3 regions of the Hymenobacter chitinivorans DSM 11115 genome follow, and region 3 is predicted to be linked to each of the others. Evidence: riboswitches for the same ligand, from Rfam matches in the RefSeq annotation. Region 3 holds a riboswitch; each other region holds the start of a gene.
The links. A riboswitch is a leader RNA that binds a small molecule or an ion and turns the genes downstream of it on or off. The one in region 3 is predicted to bind S-adenosylmethionine.
Positions count from the first base shown of each region.

Region 1: another riboswitch for S-adenosylmethionine. It lies ahead of CLV45_RS14375 (O-acetylhomoserine aminocarboxypropyltransferase/cysteine synthase family protein); the one in region 3 lies ahead of CLV45_RS01320 (phosphoadenylyl-sulfate reductase).
Region 2: another riboswitch for S-adenosylmethionine. It lies ahead of CLV45_RS05750 (amino acid permease); the one in region 3 lies ahead of CLV45_RS01320 (phosphoadenylyl-sulfate reductase).

Region 1 covers NZ_PGFA01000002.1:177,268-186,873, forward strand. The annotation lists gene CLV45_RS14355 (S66 peptidase family protein) at 1-64, opposite strand, end outside; gene CLV45_RS14360 (alpha/beta hydrolase) at 227-1,453, shown strand; gene CLV45_RS14365 (homoserine dehydrogenase) at 1,530-2,822, opposite strand; gene CLV45_RS14370 (homoserine O-acetyltransferase family protein) at 2,800-3,831, opposite strand; gene CLV45_RS14375 (O-acetylhomoserine aminocarboxypropyltransferase/cysteine synthase family protein) at 4,098-5,483, opposite strand; SAM riboswitch class I at 5,860-5,972, opposite strand; gene CLV45_RS14380 (LysM peptidoglycan-binding domain-containing protein) at 6,149-6,457, opposite strand; gene CLV45_RS14385 (hypothetical protein) at 6,684-7,100, shown strand; gene CLV45_RS14390 (lysylphosphatidylglycerol synthase transmembrane domain-containing protein) at 7,179-8,246, opposite strand; gene dxs (1-deoxy-D-xylulose-5-phosphate synthase) at 8,913-9,606, shown strand, end outside.
Region 2 covers NZ_PGFA01000001.1:1,373,425-1,383,030, forward strand. The annotation lists gene CLV45_RS05735 (hypothetical protein) at 1-623, shown strand, start outside; gene CLV45_RS05740 (EcsC family protein) at 733-1,458, shown strand; gene CLV45_RS05745 (TIGR02117 family protein) at 1,425-2,195, opposite strand; SAM riboswitch class I at 2,727-2,820, shown strand; gene CLV45_RS05750 (amino acid permease) at 3,126-4,574, shown strand; gene CLV45_RS05755 (oligosaccharide flippase family protein) at 5,009-6,484, opposite strand; gene CLV45_RS05760 (DUF7033 domain-containing protein) at 6,616-7,974, opposite strand; gene CLV45_RS05765 (glycosyltransferase family protein) at 8,042-9,331, opposite strand; gene pseI (pseudaminic acid synthase) at 9,341-9,606, opposite strand, start outside.
Region 3 covers NZ_PGFA01000001.1:349,409-359,014, forward strand. The annotation lists gene cobA (uroporphyrinogen-III C-methyltransferase) at 1-658, opposite strand, end outside; gene CLV45_RS01310 (sulfate adenylyltransferase subunit 1) at 836-2,113, opposite strand; gene cysD (sulfate adenylyltransferase subunit CysD) at 2,206-3,117, opposite strand; gene CLV45_RS01320 (phosphoadenylyl-sulfate reductase) at 3,248-4,012, opposite strand; SAM riboswitch class I at 4,295-4,386, opposite strand; gene pbpC (penicillin-binding protein 1C) at 4,709-7,033, opposite strand; gene CLV45_RS01330 (SusC/RagA family TonB-linked outer membrane protein) at 7,603-9,606, shown strand, end outside.

The sequences.
Region 1 (9,606 bases), on a different contig from region 3:
TGCGGGCCGTGCTGACAATGGCTACCCGGTCGTGGGGCCGCAGAAAAGGAGGGGTAAGAGGCATGATAGAAGCAGTGGGGTGTGGGGCAAACCTACTCAACGCGCTGCGCCAACCCAAGCGCTGGGCCGGGCCCGTTGGAGAAAAACCTTGCCAACCAGCCAATTCCCAACAACTTTGCCGCACCGGGCTTCGTCCTAAGATTTCGCCTTTGTCCTTCTTACGCGCATGAAAAAACTTCTCCTCCTTCTCGTGCTGGCCCTGGCCGGACTACCCCAGGTGCGGGCCCAGGCCGTTATTGACACCACCCGCGGCCGGTACCATCAACCCATATTTTCGGCCATTACCGCCCGCACTAACGTTGTGTTTGGGTCCGCGGTAAACTACCTGGGCAACCCGCAGACGCTGACGATGAACATCTACGAGCCCACCGGCGACACGGTGCGGCGCCGGCCGCTGCTGGTGTTTGCCCACGGCGGGGGCTTTGTGTCGGGGGCCAAAACCGACCAGGACGTAACCGAGCTGTGCCAGCGCTACGCCCGCCTGGGCTACGTCACGGCCAGCATCGACTACCGAGTTTTGTTTCTGCCCTTTGATACCACCAATATTGCCCGGGCCGCCATCCGGGCCACCCAGGACATGCGGGCGGCGGTGCGTTTTTTTCGCCAGGATGCGGCCACCAGCAAAACCTGCCGGATTCACCCCGGCTACATTTTCGCCGCCGGCAGCTCGGCCGGGGCCTTCATGGCGTTACAGCTGGCTTACCTCGACAAAGCCAGTGAAGCGCCAGCCTATCTGGAGCTGGCCCAGCTCGGCGGTTTGGAAGGCAACAGCGGCAACCCTGGCTACTCCAGCGCCGTGCGCGGGGTCGTGAACCTGTGCGGGGCCCTGGGTCGGCCGCAGTGGATTGAGCCCGGCGACGTGCCCTTCGTGAGTATGCACGGCACCGCCGACGGCACTGTGCCCTACGGCCGCGGCACGGTGGGCAGCGGCCTGCCGGCCCAGCTCGTTTTCGGCAGCGGCGCCCTCAAGCCCCGGGCCGACGCGGTGGGCGTGCCCAACCCGCTCTACACCTTCAAAGGTGCCGGCCACGTGCCCTACAGTGGTACCAGTGCCCGGGCCCTGGCTTACATGGATACCACCTTCCGCTTCGTGCGCGACTTTCTGCGGCCTATTCTGCGCCAGCCCGGCACGGTTACGGCCCGCCGCCCGGCCGAAAAGCTGACCGCCATGCAAGTGTATCCGCAGCCCGCTACCACCGAGGTGCGCCTGACGGCCGCGGCCGGCGTTGCTTTCCAGCCCCGCACCCTGGAGCTACTCGACGCCACGGGCCGCCTGGTGCGCCGCTTCCGCTGGGAGCAGCCCGAGCAGCCTGTCCGCCGCGGAAACCTGGTGCCCGGCTTTTACCTGCTGCGCGGGGCCGGCTTGGCCCCGCAGCGGGTGGTGTTTGAGTAAAGCAGTCTACACCAATAAAAAAGCCTTGTTCCGCTGTGGAGCAAGGCTTTTTTTGTTGAGGCATTTGACCGGATAACTACTCACTTTCCGTCAGCGCCAGGGCGTCAACTGAGTGCGTGGCGGGCCGCACGTGGCCGGTGCGGGCCACGAAGGCCCCGGCTTTGCGCAGCCGGTCCCGGTGCTGGAGCAGGGCGTCGAGCGGCACGTAGCCCACGATGTAGCCATCCTCGTCGGCCTCCTCGGTGATGTCGGTAAAGCCCAGCTGGTCGAGAATCAGCTCGTCGTCGGTGCGCAGGTAGATTTCGATTTCCAGGTCGGTGGTGTAGGCCAGGGGCGTGGCAGTGGTCAGCTTGGGGTAGGCGTAGCGCTGCTGGTTGCGCAGGGCGGCAATATCGGAGAGTACCGCCGAGCCGGTGGGGTGGCCGCCCGCGCCCCGGCCCCGCAGAAACTGGGGGCCGGCAAACTCGGCCTCGATGACCACGCCGTTGAACTCGTCGTCCACGGTGTACAGGGCCGAGGTGGGGTCCACGAACTGCGGGGTGACCAGCACGCTGAGCTGGTGGTTGGGCAACAAGTACAAACCGGCCACCACTTTAATCTTCTGGCCGGCCACGGCGGCGTAGCTGATATCGGTGGCGCTGACGTTTTCGATGCCCAGGTTTAGCACCTGTTCGGGCTCCAGCAGCACGCCGTAGGCATGAGCCGCCAGAATCACCAACTTCGAGCGGGGGTCGAAGGCGGCCATGTCCAGTGAGGGGTCGGTTTCGGCAAAGCCTTGCTGCTGGGCTTCGGCCAGGGCCACGGCGTATTCAGAGCCGTCCTGGCCCATGCGCGTCAGCACGTAGTTCGACGAGCCGTTGAAAATGCCGCTCACGCTGCGCAGCGGTTCCTGCCCGAAATAGGCGTCCAGCGTCCGAACCACCGGAATGCTGCCGCACACGGCCGCCTCGTAGAGCAAGGTGCCGCCAAACTCGTGCTGCAAGGCCACCAGCTCGGGCAGGTGCCGGGCCACCATAGCCTTATTGGCCGTTACAACCTGCCGGCCCTGGCGCAGGGCGGTGCTGACCAAACGGAAGGCTTCGGCCGCGTCGTCAATGACTTCGACCAGCACGTCCAGCTCGGGGTCCTGCAGCAGCTCATCGGCCCGGAAACTGAAGGCCTCGGCGGGCAGGGAGCGGGGCTTGGCAGGGTTTTTCACGGCAATGCGCCGCACTTCGGCCCCGAAGCCGGGCAGGTGCTGCAGAATATCGTAGAGGCCCTGGCCCACGCAGCCAAAGCCAATCAGGCCGATGCGCAACGGGGCTTTGGCCGTTACCAAGGAAGCGGCAATGGCCGACACGGCCGGGTTAATGGACGAGACTGGGGACATAGAACTGCTCTAAAAACTGGGTTATCTGGACGGTTTCAATCAGAAAACCGTCGTGGCCAAACTCGGAATCCATGGCGGCGTAGGTGGCGCCCGAAATGTGGCGGGCCAGCAGCTGCTGCTCGGCGGGCGGAAACAGCACGTCGGAGCTGATGCTGAGCACCAGCGTCCGGGCCCGGATCTGGCCCAGGGCCGCCGCAATACTGCCCCGGCCCCGCCCCAGGTGGTGCGTGTCCATCGTGCGCGACAAGGCGACGTAGCTGTAGGCGTTGAAGCGGGCCACGAGTTTGTCGCCCTGGTGCTGCTGGTAGGAGCTGGCCCGGAACTCGTCGAGCCGGTCGGGGTCGGTTTCGGCCTGGGTGCGGCCGTAGGCGTCGTAGCTACGGTAGCTGAGCAGGGCCGTAGCCCGGGCGGCTTTCAGGCCGCGCTGCCCGCCGGTGGGCGTGGCTTCGTGGTAGGTAGTGTCGGCGAAAATAGCCAGCCGCTGGGCTTCGTTGAAGGCAATTCCCCAGGGCGAATGTTGGGCGTTGGTGGCTAGTACCACCAGGTTGGCAAACACCTCGGGCCGCAGAATAGCCCATTCCAACGCCTGTTGCCCGCCCAAAGAGCCGCCAATCAGGGTGTGAATTCTGGTCAGGCCCAACTCCAGCCGCAGCGCCTCGTGGGCCGCTACCAAGTCCCGAATCGTGACCAGGGGAAACTGCTGGTAGAGCGGTTCCGCCGCGGGCCCCGCGGGCGTGAGCGGACCGGTGCTGCCGTAGCAGGAGCCCAGAATGTTGGCGCAGACGACAAACCAGTCGGCCGGGTCGAAATAGCAGTCGGCACCAAACAGGCCGGCCCACCAGCTGAGCACGTCGGCATTGGCCGTCAGGGCGTGGCACACCCACACCACATTGTCGCGGGCCTCGTTCAGGGTGCCGAAGGTGTGGTAGGCTATCTGCACCGGAGCCAGCGTCGCGCCACTTTCGAGCAAGAGGCCCGCTGGTAGGTTCAAAAGCCGGGGCTGATTCATGAGGCAATAGGTGGTTGGGAAACCCGGCGCCACTGGGGCAGCGGGGGTTGAATAGCAATACAATAGCACGCGGGCCGAGCCGGCTGGTCCTCTTACATCAGTCCCACCCAATGAAGCGTTTGGTGGACCGGTGCCGGCTCAACCCGGGCTATTGCGGAATGGTCAGGATGATTCCTCTCTCACAACTCCTCATCCTGCCATTCACGGCGCTGCCGTAGCTGGAGCAGGCGGGCCACTCTCATTGCCCGCCCCGTCTCCTCTCTACTTTAGACCTCCAGCGGGGCAGCGTGTTCTACTTCGGGCTGCACCACGGCGTCCTCCTCGTCATCGGAAGTCGTGGGAGCCGCGTTACGTACGGCGTCAAAGGCCTGGGCCAGATCCGCGCGGATATCATCAAAATGCTCAATACCGACCGACAAGCGCAGGGAAGTGGGCGTTACGCCGGCGGCGCGCTGTTCCTCTTCCGAAAGCTGCTGGTGCGTGGTGGCCGAGGGCTGGATAATCAGCGTTTTGGCGTCGCCCACGTTGGCCAAATGGCTCACCAGCTTTAGGTTGTCGATAAACTGAGTGGCCGTTTCCTTGCTGCCCTTGATGCTGAAGGTCAGCACGCCGCCGAAGCCGCGCTTGAGGTATTTCTGGGCCAAAGCGTGGTAGGGGCTGCTTTTCAGACCCGGATAATTCACACTTTCCACCTGCGGGTGCTGCTCCAGCCAGGTGGCAATGCGCAGGGCGTTTTCCACGGTGCGGTCCACGCGCAAGCTCAGGGTTTCGAGGCCGATGAGCAGCTGCCAGGAGTTGAACGGGCTGATGGCGGGGCCGAAGTCGCGCAGGCCTTCCACCCGGGCCCGGATGATGAAGGCAATGTTGCCAAAGGGCCCGTTCTTGCCGAATACGTCGTTGAATACCAGGCCGTGGTAGCCTTCCGAAGGCTCGGTGAACTGCGGAAACTTGCCGTTGCCGAAGTCATACTTGCCACCGTCCACAATTACGCCGCCGATGCTCGTGCCATGGCCGCCAATCCACTTCGTAGCCGATTCTACCACGATGTGGGCCCCGTGCTCCAGGGGGCGGAACAGGTAGCCGCCCGCCCCGAAGGTGTTGTCGACCACCAAGGGCAGGTCGTGCTTGTCGGCAATGGCGGCAATCCGCTCGAAGTCGGGAATGCTGAAGCTCGGGTTGCCGATGGTTTCCAGGTACAGGGCCTTGGTATTCTCGTCAATTAGGGTCTCAAAGCTGGCCGGGTTGTCGGCGTCGGCGAAGCGCACTTCGATGCCCAGACGCTTGAAAGCCACTTTAAACTGGTTGTAAGTACCACCGTAGAGGTGGGAGCTGCTCACGAAATTGTCGCCGGCCTGCAGAATGTTGTTCAGGGCAATAAACTGGGCCGCCTGCCCCGAGCCCGTGGCCAGCGCCGCCACCCCACCTTCCAAAGCCGCCACGCGTTGCTCAAACACGTCGGTGGTGGGGTTCATCAGCCGGGTGTAGATGTTGCCAAACTCCTTCAGCGCAAACAAATTGGCCCCGTGCTCGGCATTCTTAAACACGTAGGAAGTCGTTTGGTAGAGCGGCACGGCGCGGGCCCCGGTGACGGGGTCGGGCTGCTGGCCGGCGTGGAGTTGCAGGGTCTCGAATTGTAGGGCTTGCGTGGACATGATACGGCTGGGTTAGAAGTCTTGAAATTGAAGTTTCAGATTGTCAACTGGTTGCGTTTGGATTTGAACAACCAGGGTGGCATCCGGAGCCCGGGAGCGGGCTGTGTCGGAGCCAGGCCAAACCCTGCGCCGAAGTAGGCCAGCAAGTGGCCGTAAGCAGAGGGCAAGCCAGGAAAAAGAGAGGGGGAGGGGAGAAGCTAGGCGCTCAGGAGGCTAGCAACAGCAACAACACGGGGTCCAACAGCACATTCGCATTCGGCCGGCAACAGCTAAGCCGGCGGAAACGCGCAAACCCATCGGCTCGGCAGCGAGCCCGGAGGCGGCGGCAGCGGATGGGAACAGAAAAGCGGAAGCGGGGGTGTTTTCCATGGTACTCGACTTATAGCTCCCGCGGGCCTTACGCCGGGCGGGCAGGAATTGGCACCTTTCATCAGATGAAGGTTGCCAGCGGGTCAGGGAGCCTGTTCTCTCGCCGCTTCTGTATAAATTCTTTCAAACTGTCCCATCGTTCTGGGAGAGTACCGGGTTGGTGACTGCAAATGTACTGCTGGAATTGAGAAGACCAAATCCTGCCAAAGGTTTTTTTGTTTTTCCAAAAAATCGGGCAGAAAAAAACGCCGCCCGAAGCTCGGACGGCGTTTCCAACCTTTTTCTGCAAAAAGGACCTAAAGAGTAGGTAACGTAAGCTGCTGACCCACTTCGATATGGTCGGGGTTAGCGCCGATAATGGCTTTGTTGGCTTCGTAAATCTGGTGCCACTTCGAGGCGTCCCCGTAGTGGTGCTTGGCAATCTTGGACAGCGAATCACCGCTGACAACAGTGTAAGAGTCGCCTTTTGCGGCGGCGGGTTGCGCCGCGGGCGTGCCGGCGGCGGTGTTATTGCCAAAAAAATCGGTGCCACCGGCGGCGGGCTTGGCGGCGGGTTGAACCGGTTTTTCTTCGCCTTTATTGCTGAGGAAATCGAACAGTCCCATGAGTATGTGTCGGTTAAGGTGAGGGGGAGTGGAAGATGCCGCATCTGCCTGACGGCCACGGTATCAGGGCCTCTTACGCCCTTCGTCGGTATTAGGTTGTAACCACGCAAGCTCCGCGCTACTGGGCTAACTCTTTAGCTTTTGCCGCGTAAGAACCGCAACACTGGCTTTCGCATGGCCGACTGCCGGGTTGTTTGTGTCTTTCCCCAAAACCCTTTCTTTCCTCATGAAAACTCTCCCCACTTCCTCTCGTGTGCTGGCCAGCCTGCTGGCATTTATGGTCCTGTTTTTGGCTTCTTGCGGTAGCAAGGAAGGCAAAGTCGAAGGCGTCAACATGCTCTACGGCACCGAAAGCAAGGTCTGGAAAACCGATAAGGAGCTAAGCGCCGGCGGCGACAAAGTAAAGCAGACAGATACGCAGGAAGACGAGCGGATTACGTTCTTCGCCAACGGGCAGTACAACATGACCTCGCCCGCCGGGGCCGTCAATGGCAAGTACACCTTCGACCAGCCCAACAAGAAAATCATGCTGACTCCTGACGGCGCTACCACCAGCAACAGCTTCGACGTGGTAACGCTGACCGACGATAAGCTCACCTTGAAAAGCCCCGAAGGTGCCGAGTTGCGCCTGGAAAAAGAATAGTTGTAGCTTCTGCTCAGCAATAAAAAGGCCCTTCCGCACTGCGCGGAAGGGCCTTTTTTGGTTGGTTATGCTACCGGACTAAGTCGTTTTGGGAGCACTGAATACCCGCGCCACCCAGCGCGGCAAAAACACGGCACCCAGCAGCAGATACAGGTAGTACGTGACCATGCGGTAGAGCAGCACCACGAAGTTGGTCATGGTGGGCGTGCCGATAAACTTGCCGAAGAAGGTCGGGAAAGCACCCTCGGCAATGCCCGCCCCGCCGGGTGTAATGGCAATGAGCAGAATAACTTTGTAGGTCAGGTTACGGCCAAAAATCAGCAGAAACTCGCCCCAGCTCACGTCGACGAAGGCGGCAATGATGCAGCCAATAACCAGGTAGCGGGCCGTCCAGACGAAGAACGTGGAGCCCACGGCCCGCAGCCAGTAGCCGGCCCCGTTGCCGCGGAGCTGGGCCGAGGCCCACACCACTTCGTTGCCGTGCTGGTAAGCCTTGGCCCGCCAGCGCCGCAGCCCCCGGATGGAGAAGAGCCGCACCAGCAGCCGCTTCACCGACTCAGGGTTCACGAAAATGGCGTACAGCATCAGCAGCGCATACAGCGTGACCAGCACGTAGCTCACGATGAAGGCAATTTTGAGCGTGGCCACCAAGCCGCCCTGCAGAGCCTCGTGGGGGTAGAGGGCGTCGCCGGCCAGCCACACTACCAGGGGCACGGTCACCACGTAGTAGAGGTTGTCGAGCAGGGCCGTAACCATCACGTAGGCCAAGGACTTGCCCAGCGAAATTCCCTCCTTGTTCAGAATAAACGAGGCGACGGCCGTACCACCCACCGCCGAGGGTAGCACGCAGGACGCAAATTCCCAGATCATAATCACGTCCAGGCTCTGGCGCCAGCTCAGCACCCGCTCCGAAATGTGGCGGATACGGTAGATGTAGCCCAGGTCGCGGGCGACCAGCACGGCCAGCATAATCAGCAGCCAGTGGAGCTTGGCCGCGCCCAGTGGGGCCAGGTCGCCGGGCTGGTAGCTGCGCCAGAACATAAAGCCGACCACGCTCAGGCCAATCAGCACCGGCAAGATGATGCGGGAGGGCTTGAGCTTGTCGAGCAGTTGCTGCTCCTGGTTGTTCTGCTGGGTGAGCGGCATGCGGTAAGCGAAGGGTGAGGTGCGCAAAAATAGGTATTCTTCAGCCTATCAGCAGCTCAGCGGCGGAGTTGAATTGCCCAAGGCCCCGCTTGATACCGATAAACGCCCGGTTGGTGTATTTTTTTTCCGGGCTTGCCCGGCTTTCCGCACTTTTAATCAACCAATACGACAAAAACCTTTCCCTGGAAAGAAGTTGAGTCGGCTATGCTAGAACTATCCTTATCTATTCTATTCGTTATCTTATTTTCTATTGTTATGCTGCTATTCAGTAAGGCCCGGAACCGGGCCAGCGTTATCGGCGCTGCGGAGTGCGGGTAAGAGGGCCTCGGTCTTCTCCCGTAGCTGCCAGACCGGCCAGTGCGGTCATCCGCCAGGATGCCCTAGTACCAATCCGATACCCGGGCGTTATTGGGCCCGGGTTCGGATTGGCCATGGCCTTGCCAACGGCCTAATGCCCCGACTATTCCCGCGGCCAGCGGCTGGCCCATCGTCCTACCTCCCGTTGACGGGCTTGCCCGTAGTTCCCCGACACTGTCAGCTACAACCGGTAGCTACGAAAAGTCGTACCTTTGCGTGTTATAAGAGACAAATAGTGCAAACTGCCTAACCTTTAGGCTCGTCTGGCTGTTGGCTCTGTGAAAAACCTCTCCTTGCCCTCTCTCGAAGATGATTGTCGAACCCGGTGAATTGCTGGCGGCCATAAACTCGCCCGACGACCTTAAAAAGCTCAGTGAAGATCAACTGGTCCAAGTCAGCCAGGAGCTTCGACAGTTCATTATCGACTCGGTGTCTATCTACGGTGGCCACTTCGGCGCCTCTTTGGGCGTGGTCGAGCTGACGGTGGCGCTGCACTACGTCTTTAATACGCCCTACGACCAGCTGGTGTGGGACGTGGGGCACCAGGCCTACGGCCATAAAATCCTGACCGGGCGCCGCGACCGGTTCCCCACGAATCGTCGCTACGGCGGCATGTCGGGTTTCCCCAAGCGCAAGGAGAGTGAGTACGACGCCTTCGGGGTGGGCCACAGCAGCACCAGCATCGGGGCCGCCCTGGGCATGGCCGTAGCTTCCGACTACAAGGGCGAGAAGGACCGGCAGCACATTGCCGTAATCGGCGACGGAGCCATGACGGCCGGGATGGCCTTCGAGGCCCTCAACCACGCCGGGGTGGCCAACTCCAACCTGCTGGTTATCCTCAACGACAACTGCATGAGCATCGACCCCAACGTGGGCGCGCTCAAGGAATACCTCACCGATATTACTACTTCCCGCACCTACAACAAGGTGCGCGACGAGCTCTGGAACGTACTGGGCAAGCTCAGCAAGTTCGGGCCCAACCCCCAGCAGATTGCCCGCAAGG
Region 2 (9,606 bases), 1.0 Mb from region 3:
TTGAAGCCGTGCTCAGCCTGCCGTACATCAAGTCGGAGGGGCAGGGCAACGGGCAGGGCTATACCAATAGCCGCAGCGGCCTGCAGGACATTTCGGGGTTGCTCAAGTTCAAGACCTACTCCACAACCGTCGGCAACAGCGTGCTGGATCTGCTGGGCGTGGTGGGCGTCACGACGCCGGCCAGCAACTACCAGTCGAACAAGGGCCTGGAGTACATCATTGCCATCGGCAACCGGGCCACCAAATTCAACACCCTGGGCATTGCCCACCTCAAAACGGCTTCGGGCGTATTCCTGACGGGGCAGGCCGGCTACAGCCTGCGCACCGGCCGGGTGCCCAACGCCTTTATTGCCGACGCCAAGGTGGGCTACGCCGGCCTGAAGTTCTACGGTGAGGCCTGGGCCTCGTTCCAGCAGTCGAGTAGCAAGGGCACCGACATCCTGCAGCCCGGCTTCGACTTGTACTTCCCCGCTACCCGCGTCAACTATGCCCGCATCGGGGCCAGCGTGTTCCGGCCCATTACGAAGGGCGTGGGCGTGGTGCTGGGTGCCAGCCAGTACGTGTCGGGCCGCAACCTGGGCCGGTCGACGGGCGTGTCGGTGGGCGTTTCTTATAACTACTAGTGCCGTAGCGCGAACTTTGGCTGCGCCGGCTTTCGGTTGTAGCTCGTGCACCAGAACGACTCTAACGGCGCGGAGGCGCGAACTACAAAGTTCGCGCTACCTTGGGGCCATGAGCACCTACGAAGAGCAGGCCAAGGAAGAACTACGGCAGTGGCAGCAGCGGATGCAGCGGGCCCCGTCGTACCTGAACCGCTTTGCCCGCCAAATCCAGATCCGGCTCAACAACCTGCTGCCCGAAAAGGTCCATCAGGCCATTACGGCGGCTATTAAGCAGATGGTGCGGGGCGTGCTGCTGGGCTCGCGCTACACGAGCCGCCGGCCAGTAGCCGAGGGCACGCTGCAGGCGCGCGAAGACGCCGTGCGCCGCCACCTGCAGTACTACCGCACCACGGCCGCCGCCGAAGGGGCCGTAACCGGGGCCGGCGGCATCCTGCTGGGCCTGGCCGACTTCCCCTTGCTGCTGGGCCTCAAGCTCAAGTTCTTGTTTGAAGTGGCGGCCCTTTACGGCTTCGATGCCCACGACTACACCGAGCGGCTGTACCTGCTGCACGTGTTTCAGCTGGCCTTTTCCAGCCAGCATAGCCGCAACGAGGTGTACCGCCGGGTGGCCGACTGGGCCGCTTACCGCCAGACCCTGCCCACCGACCCGCAGGCCTTCGACTGGCGCACGTTTCAGCAGGAATACCGCGACTATATCGACCTGGCCAAGCTGGCCCAGCTCGTGCCCGTCATTGGGGCGGCGGTGGGGGCGGTGGCCAATTACAAGCTCATGCAGCAGCTCAGCACCACGGCCATGAACTGCTACCGGCTGCGCCTGGGTCTGGCCGCCGCGTAGCTGTGCCAGGCCACCGACTTGGCCGCTTCCCGCACCACGTTGGGGCCTTTGCGGCGGTACTGGTAGAAGATACCCGAGTCGAAGGCGGTCCAGAAGCAGGCTTTCTGCCCGCTGGCCTTCAGGCCGTTATTCGCCCAGGTGTTGCAGGTGTAGAGGAAGCTGTAGGTACGCTGGGCCTCGTAGAAGGAGTCGTGCTGGCCGTAGCTGTGGCCCTGAATGTAGTAGGGGCGGCCCTGGGCGTCGTAGTCGAAGCTGGCCTTGATGTAGGCAATGAGCCGCTGGTACTCTTCTTGGCTGATGCGGATTTTGACGCAGCTCTCCGATTCCCGCATGGTGCGGTGGAAGGTGACGTGCATGGCCGAGGAGCTCAGGTGGAACATGGCCTTGAAGGCGGTGCTGGGCTTGAGCTCGGCCCAGGTGGGCGTGTCGAGGTAAAAGCCCTTGTCGCCCCAGCCGAAGCCCACGAACTGCGCCGACGCGTCGCGGGCCGGCGTGTTGTCGATGGGCACCAGCTCGGTCCAGTCGATGTAGCGGGTGCGCACCGGCGTCACGATGTCGGTGTGCACGCCGTTGGAAAGGATGTAGATGTCCACGTCTTCGGCCGGGTCCTGGTCCTGGGCGTTGACCGGAATGCGCGACAGGGCAAACGAGGAGGCGACGTAGAGGCCGGCAATGCCCACGAGGGAGCCAAGGGTGTAGCCGGTTACTTTCAGGGCGGTTTTTACTCCGGGGTGCATAGGGTGGGGAAGGGCCGGGCTGGGTTCTACGAGTGCCTAGCGGCCTACAAAGCCGTCGGCCACCCGGCCGGTAAGGAGAAGGGAGGAAGTTAAGCCGTCAGGGCAGGCCGCACGCCGGCGCCGAAGCCGTACCGACACCTACTGCTTTTACCTGCATTAGGTTGAGCTGGGCGCCAAGTGGACTGGACGGGCCGCAACCAGCCCGAGCGGCGTTGATGATGCAAAAAGAACGTTATGTCGAGCAAGGCGAGACATCTCGCGGGCACTAGTAACCGTCATGCTGAGCCTGCCGAAGCATCTCTACTGCAATGGTAATCCTATTTACTTTGGCGGTAGAGATGCTTCGGCTGCGCGTTGCTCCGCTCAGCATGACGTTCTATTCGCCAGGGCTCGTGCGCTGTTCCGCAGGACGTTCTTATGGCTTGCCAACCCATCATGACCGGCCCGTGGCGGCGAATTTACGGCCCCGGTTGCAAATCCGGCCCGGCCCGCGCTACCTTTGCGCCATCAATTCTTTTGCCCAAAGGATTGTTTTTATACAGAGGCGCTGAGAGACAGGCTCCGCGAAGCGCCGGCAACCCCCCGCCCCCTGGCGGAACGGTGCCAATTCCTGCCCATATAAAAACAAGTTGCCGTGGACCGCTTCCCCCGCCTGCCCGTTTGTGATTGTGCTGCCTGTGCCCGTTGTGGCCGTAGCCGGTATGGGCCGGTGTTGTTGCTGTTGCTAAAGCACCGGGCGCTGGCCCCTGCGGCCTAGATGCCGCCCGGCTCCCGCGTCTGCGGAGCCCTTTCCTCGTACTCTTTTCTATTTCCGGTTGCGGCCGGGCCCGGCGCCGTTGCGCGGGCCAGTCGTTGTTGCAGCAGCGCGTAGGCCGCAGCCGGAATCCTCTTCACTTCTGAGCCCGCCGCGGCGGGTTCCTACTACTTTGTATGCTTAAAAAATCACTGGAGCTGCTTCGCGCCGAAGCAGCCGAAACGGGGGCGGGTACGCTCAAGCGTAGTTTGGGCGGCTTTAGCCTCGTGGCCATCGGCATTGGCGTTATCATCGGGGCGGGTTTGTTCTCGCTCACTGGCATCGCGGCGGCCAACAACGCCGGTCCGGCCGTGACCTTGTCCTTCCTGGTGGCGGCCGTGGGCTGCGCCTTCTCGGCCTTGTGCTACGCCGAGTTTGCCTCCATGGTGCCCGTAGCCGGCTCGGCCTACACCTATTCCTACGCCACGATGGGGGAGCTCTTCGCCTGGATTATCGGCTGGGACCTGATTCTGGAGTACTCCGTCGGGGCGGCCACGGTGGCCATCAGCTGGTCGCAGTACCTGGTCAAGGTGCTCGACAAGTTCAACCTCCACATTCCGCCCCAGCTGGTGATGTCGCCCTTCGAAAAGGCCACCCTGGCCGATGGGGGCGTGGTGTCGGGGGTGGTCAACGTGCCGGCCATGCTCATCGTGCTGGCCATTACGGCCATTATCATCCGGGGCACCTCGGGCTCGGCGTGGTTCAACGCTTTGGTGGTCACGCTGAAGGTCGCCGTCGTGCTCGTGTTCATTGCCTTGGGCTGGCAATACATCGACCCTGCCAACTACCAGCCCTACATCCCCCAAAACACGGGCGTGTTCGGGGAGTTTGGCTGGAGCGGCATCCTGCGCGGGGCCGGGGTCGTGTTCTTCGTCTTCATCGGCTTCGATATCGTGGCCACGATGGCGCAGGAAACCAAGAATCCGCAGCGCAACATGCCCATCGGCATCATCGGGTCCTTGCTGGTGTGCACGGTGCTGTTCATTCTCTTCGGGCACGTGCTGACGGGCGTGGCCAACTACAAGGAGTTCAAGGACAGTGCCGCCCCGGTGGCCATTGCCATCGAGAAGACGCCCTACGGCTGGCTGTCCTCGGCCATCATCATTGCCATTCTCATTGGCTACACCTCGGTTATCCTCGTTGATTTGATGGGGCAGAGCCGGGTGTTCTTCTCCATGTCCAAGGACGGGCTGCTGCCGAAAGTGTTTGCCGAGGTGCACCCCACCTTCAGCACCCCGCACAAGTCCAACCTGCTGCTGGGCGTATTCATTAGCCTCTTTGCCGGCTTCGTGCCCATCTCCGTGGTAGGCGAGATGACCAGCATCGGCACCCTGCTGGCCTTCGTGATGGTGTGCCTGGGCGTGCTCATCATGCGCAAGAAGGAGCCCAACGCCCCGCGCGGCTTCCGCACGCCCTGGGTGCCGGTGGTGCCCATCCTAGGCATCCTAACCTGCGTGCTGATGATGGTTTCCCTGCCCCTGGATACCTGGCTGCGCCTCTTCGTGTGGCTGGCCATCGGACTAGCCATCTACTACGGCTACGGCAAGAAGCACAGCAAGCTGCGCCGGGAGCAAGGCGCGGCGTAAGGCCATGTTGAGGGGGTAAAAGCCTATCCGCACGCGTGCGGAACGCCTGTTAAGAGCTTGGGACGGCCTCCGCACGCGTGCGGAACGCTTGTCAAGGTCTTAGGATGCCTTCCGCACGCGTGCAAAATCATTGTTGAGGGCTTGGGAGGCTATCCGCACGCGTGCGGATAGCCTCCCAAGCCCTTTTTAGTGGCCCCGCACACGTGCGGGGTGCCTCCGAAGGTCTTGACAAGCGTTCTTCACGCGTGAAGGGTGCCTTCTAAGCACTTCGGAGCTACCATTCACGTGTGAAGAACAGGTAACCAGTCGTTGGGTGTAGAGACGCATATTTGCGTCTCATCGTTGAACGATGCGCAACGTGCTATTGAAGCTGTGAGATACAACATCATCAACGATTGAGACGCAAGTATGCGTCTCTACATTGTGCGGGAGGGCTAGCGGCGCAGCAGTTTCTTCAGCAAGGGCTGGGCTTCGGGCACCAGACCCAGCCCGAGCAAGGTGCCGCCGTAGAGCCCCGTGAGCAGGGAGCCCCGCAGCAGCATGGTGAGCAGCGGGGAGGGCAGGGCGGGCACGAGCCACACCAGCAGGCCCGAGCCGGCGGCCACGGCCAGCACCACCGGAATGCGCCAGGTGAAGGGCTGGAGCCGGTAGCTGTACCACACAAACCAGGTGCGGGCCGTGTTGATGGCCACAATGGCAAAGAGCGTAGCCAGGGCCGAGCCGGTAATACCCAGGCGCGGAATCAGCAGGCGGTTGAGCACTACCGTGATGCCGGCCAAGGACAGGTTGAAAATCAAGTCGAAGCGGTAGCGGGGCGAGGTCACCACAATCAGGCCGTTGACGCCGGTGATGCCGTCGTAGAGGCGGCCGGCCAGCAGCAGGAGCACGGCCGTGGTGCCGGTGGCGTACACCGGGTTCTTGATGAGGGAGTAAATGAAGTCCAGATTGAGCCCGATACCCAGGGCCAGGTAGCAGCCCAGGATGGTATTGAGCCGGGTCGTGTCGCGGTAGAAGTCGGCCATGCGGGGCAGGTCCTGGTCTTTCCAGTACTGGGCCAGCAGGGGGAAGGCAATCTTGTTGAGCGAGCGGGCGGGGATGGTCAGGGCCGTGCTGATGTTGTAGGCAATGCCATAGACGCCCGCCGCCGCCAGGCTAATCTGCGCCCCCACCATCCAGGAGTCGATAAAGCCCAGAATGCTACCCGAGAGGCTGGAAAGCAGGGCAAACGCCCCGAAGCGCACAATCTCGCCCACAGGCCGCACCCGCAACGCCGCCGTAGTCGGCCGCAGGTGCAGCTCCCCGATGAAAGCCAGGTAGCCAGTCAGCAGCAAGGCAATGGCCCCGTAGAGCCCAATGTAGCAAAGCACGAACTCGGGAAACGTGAGCAGGCCTTTCCCATACAACAGCGCCAGCCCGGCAATGAGCACGCGCAGGATAATGTCCTGCAGAAAGGATGAGAAGGCAGTGTGGTAGAGCCCTTTGAGGTAGGCATCCTGCAGGGAGTAGAGCAGGGTAAACAAGGCCAGCAAGGCGGCCCAGGCGTAGAACGGCTGGAGCAGGGCCACGTCGTCGGGGTCGTACTGGGCCAGAATTAGGGGCTTGCCAAGCAGGTACACGGCCGTAATGACCACGAAGCCCAGCAGCGGCACGCCCAGCAGGAAGGGCAGGAAGCCGTGGTGCCCCGCCTCGCGGTTGCGGAAGTAGGGAAAGAACCGAATCCCGACGCTGGCGAAGCCAAAGGCGGCAAACTGCGCGTACACCGTAGCAATGGAGACGAGCAGGGTGGTCAGGCCCAGCTGCGCGGGCGCCAGCAGGCGCGGCAGCACGAAGGCCGTATTCACAAAGCCCAGGGCCAGCCCAAAGTACGATATAACCGTGTTGCGCAGCCCCTGCCGCTGAACGATACCCAAGCTGTGAATGAGTGAGGTAGTGAATGAGTGAGTTGTGAGATGGTGAACTAGTGAGCTGGTGAACTGGTGAGTTCGATGTTCAGGCTGCGCGGGTATGCGCAAATAGAACGACAACTCACTCATTCACTACCTCACTCATTCACCATTTCTCCGCCGTTGACGAAGGCCACGGTGCGGCTGCGAAGGTAGTCCATGATGGCGTGGAACTGCTGCGGGCCGTTGTGCTGGTTGGCCGGGTCGAAGTTTTCGTTGTGCCAGAGCAGGGTAAAGACCCCGCCGAACCGCTCGATATCCTGGAGCATCGGCCGCAGGGCCGGCAGGATTTCGTCGGGGGCCAGGCGCAGGTAGTTGGGGTGGTGCAAGGTGGCATCCATCACCTGGAGCGGGATTTCGAGGAAGCGGTGGGCCTGCCCGGTGTGGAAGTCGAAGAGGTGAAAGGGGTGGCAGTAGGAGTTGCGGAAGCCGAAGTGCTCGGCAAAGCCCAGGGTCGTGTCGTAGGCAAAGCCCACGGCATCGAGCAGGGTGGGCGTCAGGCGGGGCTCCCAGCTCAGGTAGTGAAACCGGATGCCCCTCACCGGCTCCCGCGGCGCGCAGTGCTGCACCCGCTGGGCTTCCTGCCGCAGGTCAGCCTCGTGCGTCGCCCTGCCGATGCTGGCGTGCAGCCCCACCGCCGCCCCGTCGATGACCGGGGCCAGCTTCGCCCAGACTTTGGCTAGCTCGTAGTCGGCGTTGGGCGTGCCGTTGGCCCCGGGGCGGTGCGCGGGCAAAAAGAAAAACGTGCTTTGGGCCCCGTAGGAAGCTACTGCCGCTTGTACCTGGGCCAGGTTGTCCCAGGCGTCGGGCTTGGTAAGATGTTGCCAGACGTGCCGCCCAAAACCTAGCAGGTTGCCGGCGCGCAGGGCTGCCTTGGCCGGCTGTTTCCAGGCGCTGTAGAGGTTGTCGATGTCGTGGGTGACGAAGGCGGCCCAGCGGGCTTCCGCGGGCCACCGGCGGAGCTGGAGCTGTTGGCCCGAGGCGTGTTCCACGGCCGTTTTGAGCACGTCGAAGTAGTAGTTGACCACCGGCACCGTCACGAAATTGTAGCGGTGCTGCACGCTGGCCGCGTACGGGAAGCGGCCGTGCTGGTCCCGCTCCTCACCGTAAAACTCCTGCCAGCCGCTGAGCAAATAAAAGGCCGCGCTGATAACGTCGGCGTGGATGATGACGCGCTGGTCGGGGAGCAGCTCCAGCAGGGGCTTATCCGGGGCCGCGTCGAAGAAAAAGGGAATCGACTGGCCCAGCCACGGGCGGTAGTTGGGCGCCGGCGGGTAGGGTTGGGTGTGGGCGAAGAACTCTCCGCTGCCTGGCGCCACCTGCACCGCCGCGGACGAGCCGACGGAGCCAATTTCCACGGCGGGGACATCAGCATACGCCCGCCGGAAGTGCTCCAGCACGTAGCTCAGGCGGGTTTCGGCAGATACAGGGGCGGTAGTAGGCAGGGGGGGCAGCATGGTTTCTCGTTCTGGTAGCGTTTCCCGCAGAGGTTCGCAGTGGTTTTCGCAGAGGGCGCAGTATCGTTCAGGAATCCAGCCACTCGTTTAGTAGCCGTACTGCTCGTTGCTGGCTGCGGCCTTCGTCGGGGGTGCCCAGGGTGGCGTTGTAGTAGGCGGCACGGCGGTAGAGGTCCGGGGATTTGTGCTGCTGGTAGCGGCGCAGCAGCTCGGCCAGTGCCGGCAGCGTCTCGGCCCGCTCCACCAGGCCGTGGGCCGCGTAGCCGTAGTAGTCGTCGGCCACGCCGTGGGTGCCGAAGCGGAAGTAGAGGCTGACTACGTTGAGCAAAGTGGCTTCGAGGTGGGTGCTGGTGTCGGCGGCAATCAGGGCGTCCTGTTCCCCCAGGAACTCGAAGACGTTCTGCTCCCGGGCATTGGAAAAGCGCAGCTGGGGATGCTGCTGGGCCAGGAAGCCAAAGTCGCGCCGGTCGCCGGGGTGGGGGCGCAGGGTGAAGGTCAGGTCCGGAAACTCCCGGAGCAAGTACTCCACGGCGGCCGTTACGGCCTGGGTTTCATCCAGGGTGTTGATGGCAATTCCCACCCGCTGCACGGCCGGCTGCTGGTTTTTCCGGGCCAGAAAGGCATCGGCTTTGGGCATGCCCACCAGCTCGACGCGCCCTTGCACGGGTCCGCACTGCCGATACTTGTCCAGCGCGTCCTGGCCCTCCAATAAGCTTAGATCAAAGCCCAGGGGCGGGAAATTGGTGCTCACGCTGGCGTGCTGGACGTAGGCCGTGGGCACCCCGCAGGCCCGGGCGGCCAGCAGCAGCGCCCGGGCGTCGTCGTTGTGGTCGTTGGCCAGCACAATGGCCCGGGGCCGGTAGTGGCGCAAAGCCCGCACGTAGACTTCGTAGTAGCCAATGGCGTTGAAGACCAGGTCAAAAAAGCGCCAGGCCCGGCTTCCTTCGGTCTTAGCCAAGCCCGCCAGGACAAAAGGAAATTGCCAGTAGTACAGCAGCTTCCGCCGCAACGACAGCCGGTTGACTACCGCGTTGTAGCGCCCGATTTCCTTGCTCTGACCCGCCACCAGCACGCTGTCGGCCCGGGCCTCGCGGAGGAAGTGCAGGGCCTCGTAATTGTTCTGGCTCACTACGTAGAGCCACACCGCGCCCTGCAGCCGCTCGGGGTTGCGGATGGGCCGAAATACGTTGCCTACCAGGCGCAAAGCTGCGTAGCCGGCCACTTTGAGCAGGCGACGCAGGGGGCTGGGCGGGGAAATGGGAGCCAGCGTCCGGGCCGGCAACGAGGCAAACAGGTCCGTGAACCGCAGCTGCAGCATGTCGCGAGTCCGGGCTACGGCGGCGGCCAGCAAGGTCATACGCCGCCGTTAAAGGGCCTCCCAGGTTAGGGGCGTACCAGCGGCCAGGTCTTGCCGGGCGGGTTTGCCCAGCAGCTGGTCGTAGTAGCGCGGGGGCAGCCCGTCGCCGGGGCGCACTACCCGTAGATTTTCCTTGGTAAAGGCCTCGCCGGCCCGGATATTCTGGGCTACGTACAGGGAGCGTTTGTAGAGGCGGCTGTTTTTCTCGGCTCGCTGCACGCCGTACTGAATCTGGCCCAAGGCCTGCCAGGCCCGCTCGGTTTCGGTTACCAGCA
Region 3 (9,606 bases):
GCAGCTCACCCACCGGGCCCGTCACGAGCCGGGCTGTGGGCAAGGTGCCGTTCTGCACGATGGCCGCCGGCGTCTGGCTCTGGCCGTGCTGCGCGAAAATCTCCACGATGCGCCCGAGCTGACTCAGGCCCATCAGAATCACGGTCGTGGTGCGGGAGCGGGCCGCCTCGGTCACGGCGGCCGACAATTCGCCGGTGGCCGTGGTGGCCGTGATTACCTGGAAGCCCTCACTGCTGCCGCGGTGCGTCACGGGGATGCCCACGCTGCCGGCCGCCGCCACGGCGCTGCTAATGCCGGGCACGTAGTCGGTGCGCAGGCCGTGCTGCTCGGCGTAGAGCATTTCCTCCCGCCCCCGCCCAAACACGAACGGGTCGCCGCCCTTGAGGCGCACCACGTGGCCGTAGCGCCGGGCGCTTTCCACGATTAGCGCGTTGATTTCGTCCTGCCCGTAGCTGCGCAGGCCGCGCCGCTTGCCCACGAAAATCTGCGGGACGCCGGGCCGCACGTACGTCAGCAGGTCGTTGTTGGCCAGCGCGTCGTAGAGCACCACGTCGGCCTCGCCCAGCACCCGCACGCCTTTCAGCGTGAAGAGCTCCGGGTCGCCGGGCCCCGCGCCGAGCACGGTCAGGCGGGGTAGGGGAGTTAGGAAGTTGGACATTTTGTTAGAGCTCAGAGGTTAGAACTTAGAACTCAGAGGTTAGAACTTAGAGCTTAGACTCGTTCTGGTGAAGCGCTCAAAGTCTTTTCGACGACCCGCCAAGGCGCAGTCTGATAATTTGATGGAGGTGCCTAGACGTTTCATTAGTCTAAGCTCTAGGTTCTCAATTCTCAGTTCTCAAATCGTGAAGCCCAATGGTTCGGGCACGAAGCTGTTCTGCATGGCGTCGACCATGCCGGCGGCCAGCGTGTCGCCGCTGAGCTCATCGACCAGGATAAAGGCGCCGGTGGCGCGGTTCTGCTGGTAGGAATCCACCACGAGCGGGCTGGCCGTTTTGAGGCGGATGCCGACGATGTCGTTCAGCTGGGCCGACTCAGTGGCGGCGCGGCCAAACGTGCGCACGTTCACCTTATAAGTAATGGCCGATACGACGGCCTTCACCACCGACGAGTGGTGCTGCACGAGCAGCTTGCGGCCGGGCCACAGGGGCCGCTCGTCCATCCAGCAAATCGTGGCTTCCAGCTCCTTGGCCACGTGAATCTGGCTGCCGACGGGCACGATGGAGTCGCCGCGGCTGATGTCCACGTCGTCGGCCAGGCGGATGATGACGGCCTGGGGTGCGGCGGCGCTTTCCACTTCCTGCTGATCTACCTCAATGGCCTCAATCACCGACTCCTGGCCGCTGGGCAGGATGTGGACCCGGTCGCCGCGGCGGTACTCCCCGCTCTGGATGCGGCCGGCGTAGCCGCGGTAGTCGGGGTAGTCGTCGGTCTGGGGCCGAATCACGAACTGCACCTGAAAGCGGGGCTCGGCAATGCTGGCTTCCTCGAAAGCCGGCACGCTTTCCAGATGCTCCAGCAGGCTCGGGCCGGTGTACCAGCCCAGGTTTTTGGAGCGGGCCACGATATTGTCGCCGAGCAAGGCGCTAATCGGAATGGCCGTCACCTGGGGCAGCTTGAGCTGGTCGGCCACGGCGGCGTAGTCGGCCACAATCTGGTCGAATACCGCTTCGTCGTTGCCCACCAGATCCATCTTGTTCACGGCCAGCACAAAGTGCCGGATGCCCACGAGCGAGGCAATCAGCGAGTGGCGGCGGGTCTGTTCCACCACGCCCTGCCGGGCATCAACCAGTACAATGGCCAAATCAGCCGTCGAAGCGCCGGTGACCATGTTGCGGGTGTACTGCACGTGGCCGGGCGCGTCGGTGATGATAAACTTGCGGCGCGGCGTGGTAAAATACTTGTAGGCCACGTCGATGGTAATGCCCTGTTCCCGCTCGGCGCGCAGGCCGTCGGTGAGCAAGGCCAAATCTACGGTGCCGTGCACGGTGGGCCGGTTTTCCAGGGCCGCCAGCACGTCCAAGGACACCGAGTCAGAATCGTAGAGCAAACGGCCAATCAGCGTGCTTTTGCCATCGTCAACGCTGCCGCAGGTAATAAATCGGAGAAGATCCATGAGGTTAGTTGTCGGTTGTTCGTTGTCGGTTGTTCGGTATCGGCCAGCAGAAAAAACTGACAACCGACAACTAGCAACTGACAACTAATTGGTTAGAAATAGCCGTTGCGCTTGCGGTCTTCCATGCCGGCTTCGGAGATGTTGTCGTCGAGGCGGGTGGCGCCCCGCTCGCTGACTTTGGCGCTGAGCAGGTCCTCAATGATGTCGTCGATGGTAGCCGCGTCGCTTTCCACGGCGGCCGTGCAGGTCGAGTCGCCGACGGTGCGGAAGCGCACTTGCCGCTCCACGATTTCGTCGGTTTCGTCGAGGCGCAGGTGCTCGTTGAGGCCCAGGAGTTGGCCGCTGGGCAGGACCACGCAGGTGCGCGGGTGGCCGAAGTAGATGCTGGGCAGGGGAATATTCTCGCGCTGAATGTAGCGCCACACGTCGAGCTCGGTCCAGTTGGAAATCGGGAACACGCGCACATTTTCGCCGCGCTGAATCCGGCCGTTGTACACGTTCCAGAGCTCGGGCCGCTGGCGCTTGGGGTCCCACTGGCCAAACTCGTCGCGCACGGAGAAGATACGCTCCTTGGCCCGGGCCTTTTCCTCGTCGCGCCGGGCCCCGCCGATGCAGGCGTCGAACTGGAACTCCTCGATGGTTTCGAGCAGGGTGTAGGTTTGCAGCGGGTTGCGGCTCGGGAACTTGCCGCCCGGCTCGCGCAGGCGCTGCCGCTTGATGGTATCTTCCACGCTACGCACGATGAGCTTTTCGCCCAGCTCGGCCGCCAAGGAGTCGCGGAACTTAAGCACTTCGGGGAAGTTGTGGCCGGTATCGACGTGCACCAGCGGGAAGGGGAAGCGGCCGGGGCGGAAGGCTTTTTCGGCCAGGCGCGTCAGCACGATGGAGTCTTTGCCACCCGAAAACAGCAGGGCCGGCCGCTCAAACTGGCCCGCAACTTCCCGCAGAATATGAATGGCTTCGGCTTCCAGCCGGTCGAGGTAATCGAAGTGAGGGGTACTCATGCTAGGTTCGCTTAAGTAGGTCGTCATGCAGAGGCGCAGCCGAAGCATCTCGCGTGCAGTAGTAATCAAATTGGTTTGGCAACGTCAGCACGCGGGATGTCTCGCGCTACTCGACATGACGTTCTGTTTTTCAGCCCAGAGTAAAAGCGTTGACGGGCTCGACCACTGGGTCGGGGCCGTTGTGGGTGCTGTGCAGCCCGCATTCCTTGGCCGACTGGTCTTCCCACCACCAGCGTCCGGCCCGGAAATCCTCGCCGGCCCGGATGGCCCGGGTGCAGGGCGCGCAGCCGATGCTCACGAAGCCCTGCTGGTGCAGGGGGTTGAACGGGATGCTGTGTGCGTGCACGAAGTCCCAGCACTGCTCGAAGGTCCAGTCGAACAAGGGGTGAAACTTGAGGAGCTGATGGCCCGCGTCCCACTCCACGGCGTGCATGTCCTGGCGGTTGGCCGACTGCTCGGCCCGGATGCCGGTAAACCACGCCTGCTGGCCCCGCAACGCCCGCCGCAGCGGCTCTACTTTGCGGATGCCGCAGCATTCCTTGCGGTTGTCCACGCTGTCGTAGAAGCTGTTGGGGCCTTTTTCGAGCAGGAGCTGCTCCACGGCGGCTTGCTGGGGGAAGTAGGGCTCAATGGCTTTACCGTAGCGCAGCAGCGTTTTATTCCAAGTAGAGTAGGTTTCCTGGAAGTTGCGGGCCGTGTCGAGGGTGAAGACCTTGATGGGCAGGTTGTGCTCGAAAATCAGGTGGGTGATAATCTGGTCTTCGAGGCCGAAGGAAGTCGAGAAAATGGCCTGACCCGGAAACTGCGCGGCCACGGCCGTGAGTACTTCCAAGGCTGAATGCCCGGCCAGCTGCTGACGCAGGCCAATGACCAGCGCCTCTGAGGCTACTTGCATGATGCGGGGAGGATGTGGCTTTTCCAGCGAGGAAAAGCCGGCGGTAGGAAGCCCGGGGCACAAATGGGTTGTGTAAGCCAGGGCCGACTATCCTGCGGTAGTCGGAAAACGGGTTGTGCGGGAGCAGCTCAGCTAGCGGAGCTTAGGGCACGGGCAGGAAAAGGAGGGGGCGTGGCCTGCTACCAACACGGACAGCACATCATGCCACAACATCCATGCTGTAGAGCAGCGGAGGTGGTCGAGAAAGTGCGGGCGTTGGACAAGGTTTTCACGGCGTTGTTGTTTTTATATGGTCAGGACTTGGCACCGTTCCGCATTTGCGGATGGTTGCCGGCGCTTCGTTGAGCCTGTCTCTCCACGCCTCTGTATAAAAACAATCCTTTGATGGGTAAAGAATTGGTGCTACAAAGGTAATAGCAGGAATTTTATAATTGCAAGTTATAAGCTGGCGAAGTATATAATTTTGGTGAATTTGACTTCAATGGTCTGTACGATACCTGTTTATGTAGATATTTGAGGGTGGTTTAGTATGACTTTGTGGTATAACTATAAGTTATGGAAAGCATGCCAAACTGCTATAATTATCCGCTTTCCCCTTGCGGCTTAACCAAGCAGAATGAGCCTTTCGGGCAGCCCAGGCCACTACCTGGCCCGAAAGGCAAAGGAGCAAAACGGCGAAGCTCAAGCAGGTCCCGACTAGAATTCCTGGACCACAATCCGGATATCGGTGTTGCGGCCGTGGTCGTCGGCGCAGGAAATTTTGAGGGCTCCGGGCGGCGGGCGGAAGAAAATCCGCTCGGTGGCCGGGGCCGTGCGCAGAAACTGGTCGTTGACGTACCACGACACCTGGCGCACTTCGTTGTCGGTGGTGCAGCTGAGCAGGAGCTGCTGCTGTTCGCCCTTGTTGAGCACGTACTCGGTGTTGGCCAAGGGCGAGGTAATGCTCGGGGCCTGGTCGCGGCTGCCGCGCACGAGCTGGCAGGCGGGGTTGTGGGGCGGCAGGCGGCGGTACGGAATGCCCTGGGCTTCCTTGAAAGCGGCTACTTCCGGTAGCAGGTTGGGGTACAGCTCCCGCCGGTAGCCGGTAGCCGGGGCGCAGGCCCGGCAGTAAGTATACTGCCCATCGGCCGAGAGCAGCACTTCTTTCTGGTGCTGGCAGCGCAACCCCGCCGACACGCCGGGCAGGAAATAGTCGATAATCTGGTTGGGGCAGTTTTCCCCCGGTGGCCGGCCGGTTTCGGCGCAGACCAGCCGGAAATCGAGGCTGGCGGGCGGCTGAAACCAGTTGTTGGGCGAGTTGTAAGCCAGAGCGTTGAACAAATCGAAGAGCAGGGGCGTGGCAATGTCGGAGCCGGTGAGGGCCGGGCTGCCCTGCCCGCTGAAGTTGCCGACCCACACCCCGATGGTGTATTCCTTGTTGTAGCCGATGCTCCAGGCGTCGCGGCGGCCGTAGCTGGTGCCGGTTTTCCAGGCAATCTTGGGCAGGCGGATGCTGGTTTCGTAGCCCACGGGCAAATCGGGGCGGGTAAGCTGGGCCAGGATGTCGGTAATGAGAAAGGCCGCGCCGTCGGAGAATAATTGGGAATGTTGAATTCCGGATTCTGAACTCTGAATTGGTTTGGCGGGCTGTTTTTGGTTTTGATTTTCAGCCTGGGCTTCATTCTTCCTGGCCTGGCGCAGCGGGGCGTAGCGGCCGCCGTTGGCTAGGGTCACGTAGAGGTTGGTCAGCTCCTCCAGCGTAGCACCGCAGCCGCCCAGAATGGTGCTCAGCCCCAGGTGGGGGGCACGTTTGGCTACGGTTCGGAAGCCGGCGGCCCGCAGCTGGGTGGTAAAGGTGGGTACGCCCAGCTCCGAAAGCACCCGCACGGCCGGAATGTTGAGCGAATAGGCCAGGGCGCGTTCCAGGGGCACTTCGCCGTTGCAGCGCTTGTCGAAGTTTTCGGGCTGGTAGCCGCCGAAGTTGGTGGGCACGTCGGGCAGCAGCAGCTTGGGCGTCACCAGGCCTTTGTCCAGGGCCAGGGCGTACAGAAAGGGCTTGAGCGTACTGCCCGGCGACCGAACGGCCTGCACCCCGTCGTTCTGGCCTTTGGTGACGTTGTCCTGAAAATCGGCCGAGCCCACGTAGGCTTCCACGGCCCGCGTTTGGTTGTTGACGACCAGCACGGCCGCGTTGCTGATGCCCAGCTCGTGGAGGCGGCGCACGTAGTTGCGGGTCAGGTCTTCGGCCTTGGCCTGCTTGCCGCGCTGCAGCGTGGAGGCCACGCTGGCCCGGCCCGGAAACTGCCGCACCAGGCGCCGGGCCAGGTGGGGCGCCAGCGTGGGTGCCGCGTGGCGCTGCACGTCGAGCGGCTCCAGCAGGGCGTCTTCCACATCTTGCCGCGGAAACAGGCCCTGCCGGCCGAAGCGGCGCAGCCACCGGTTGCGCTCCTGCCGGATGGCCTCGTTGTGGCGGCCCAGCACTAGGCCCCGGGGCCGGTTAGGGATGATGGCCAGAGTCACGGTCTGGGCTAGGGAAAGGTAGTCGGGCGGCTGCTGGAAGTAAAGCAGGGCCGCCGACTTCACGCCTTCGATGTTGCCGCCGTAGGGCACCAGATTCAGGTAAAGCTGCAGAATTTCGGCCTTGCTGTAGTGCGCTTCGAGCTGCAGGGCCCGCAGCATTTCCAGCAGCTTGTTGCCCACCGTCCGCTCCTTGGGTTCCAGCAGGCGGGCCACCTGCATGGTGATGGTGCTGGCCCCGGTGGTGCGGCCCCGCCCAAACAAATTGCGCCCCACGGCCTGCACCAGGGCCAGCGGATTGACGCCCGGGTGGTAGTAGAAATACCGGTCTTCCTTTTCAAGAATGGTAGCGCGCAGGGCCGGCGTGATTTCGCGCAGCTCGGTTTTGAGGCGCCACTTCTGGGTCGGGTTCAGAAAGGCGTGCAGCACCGTACCGTCGGCGGCCAGCACGATGGGCGAGTACTGCGGGGCGGGCGGCAAAGGAAACGCCGCGTCGAGGCCTGCCCCGAGCAGGGCGACCAGCACTAAGGTGGCCAGTAAGGCCCGTGCCGCACGTTTTATTGTCAGAGTAGCCACCAGTTTAAGCACAGCGCATAAGGGGTGCAAGATACGCCCGCCGATTCCAGTTTGCCCCGCAAAACTGCCAAAGACCAGCTGCCAGCAGAATGGTTGCGCCAACGTCAGCCGCTCTCCAGGGGCTTAATCAGTCCCGGGGCTGGTGCCCGGCTACCGTTCCGCAGGCAGCTCAGCTGGGCTTCACGGTTTATTCATTTTGCACTTAATGATAACTCGACAATAAGGCAGAGCTGTTGTGCTGGACGCAATAAAAGGGGGTTTTTGTTGCGAAAAAACAAGTGCAAAACTTTGGTGTTTAAGATTTCACTAAGGAATTTGGCTTATGTTACGCTCAGATAACAAACCAGCTAGGTTGCAGCCCTGCCGGTTTGGGGTGCTGACTTTTGTTACAAATCAAAGTCAGCTGGGCCTTTGGTTGCCGTAGTTCGCCAAGGGAGAACATGAGTTTTTTCGCGTCACTTATCACTCACCAAACCCTTTTCTGCATGAAAAAATTTTTACTCATAAGCCTGTTGCTTATGCTCACTCTGCTCCAGCAAGCCACGGCCCAGAGCCGGAGCCTGTCTGGGCGGGTTACCGACCGTACGTCGGGTGAGGGCCTCCCCGGCGTAACGGTTCTGTTGAAGGGAACCACCAACGGGGTATCAACCAACTCGGACGGCACCTACACGCTGAACGTGCCCACCGAGGGCGGTACGATTGTTTTCAGTTCGGTAGGCTATGTTTCCTCCGAGCGGCCCATTGGCTCCGAAACCCAGCTTAACATCGGCTTGGCCGTTGACTCCAAACAGCTGGGCGAAGTAGTCGTGACGGGCCTGGGCGGGGATAAGGACAAAAAGGCTCTGGGCTTCTCCATTGCCGAAGTAAAATCGCAGGAGCTGGTGCAGGCCCGCTCCACCAACGTAGTCAACTCGCTGACGGCCAAGGTGGCCGGCGTGCGAGTGCAGGGTTCCAGCGGCATGGTGGGGGCTTCCTCCAACATCTTTATCCGCGGCATGACCACCTTCACCGGCAGCAACCAGCCCCTGTTCGTGGTGGATGGTATTCCGATTGACAACGGCGGTGGTGGCAACACGCTGCAGAGCGGGGTAGCCAACTCCAACCGCGCCATCGACATCAACCAGGACGATATTGAGACGGTGTCCATCCTGAAAGGGCCGGCTGCCGCCGTGCTCTACGGCTCTCGGGCCGCGTCGGGCGCCATCATCATTACCACCAAAAAGGGCGCGACGCTGGGCTCCAAAAAGCAGTCCATTACGGTTACTTCCAACTACAACATCGTGAAGGTGGGCCGCCTGCCCGACTACCAGAACACCTACGGACAGGGCATCAACGGCACGTTTAACCGCATCAGCCAGATGTCGTGGGGGCCGCGCGTGACGGGCCAGACGGTGCAGAACTTCCGGGGCGAGGACGAAACCCTGGCCATCAACCCGGACAACGTGTCTGATATCTTCAAGACGGGCTCCAACTTCCAGAATAACGTGGCCTTGTCGGGCGCGACGGAGCGCACGCGCTACTACGCTTCCTACGGCAACTTGCACGAAACCGGGATTCTGGACAACAATGACCTGAAGCGTAACACCGTAACCTTCAACGGTAATGCCCAGCTGACCAACAAGCTGCGGACTGGCACCAACGTCATTTTCTCCAACAGCGTGTCGAAGCGTACGCCGCAGGGCAACCAGCTGGCCAACCCCTTCTTCCACTCCTGGGTGCTGCCCCGCTCGTACGACGTATTCCGGTATCCGTATGAGCAGCCCACCGGCGGGCAGCAGAACGCGGCCGTCGTGGGTACTTATACTGCCAACAACACATTCTTCGGCACCAGCGACAACCCGCTGTGGACCATCAAGAACAACACCTACGACGACGAGGTAAACCGGGTGGTGGGTAACGTCAGCATTGGCTATGACTTCACCGACTGGCTCTCGCTGGATTACAAGCTGGGTACCGATACCTATTCCCAGCAATACAAGTACGTGAATGCCCGCGACAGCCGCGGCATCACCACGACTTCTTCCGGCGGCGGCTCCGTGGTGGGCAACATCCAGGACGAGACCTACAACCGCCGCGAGCTGAGCTCCTACCTGACCCTGAACATTCGGCGCAACATCAGCGAGAATTTCACGGCCCGCCTGCTGCTGGGTAACGAAATCAACCAGCGCCGCACCGACGACCTGGCCGTGGTGGGCTCCGACATTCAGGTGCGGGGCTTCAACAACATTTCCAACACGAAAAACTACACGCCCTTCTCCGAGAAAACCACCCGCCGCCTGGTCGGTTTCTACGGCGACCTGCAGCTGGGCTTCCGCGACTTCCTGTTTCTGGGCTTGTCGGGCCGCAATGACTACTCCTCGACGTTCAGTGCCAACAAGCGTAGCTACTTCTACCCCGGCGCCTCGGCCAGCATTGTGGTGAGCGACGCGGTGCCGATGCTTAAGGACAACAAGGTGCTCGACCAGTTCAAGATTCGGGCCGCCGCCGCGCAAGTAGGGCGCGAGGCCCCCGTGTACGGCACC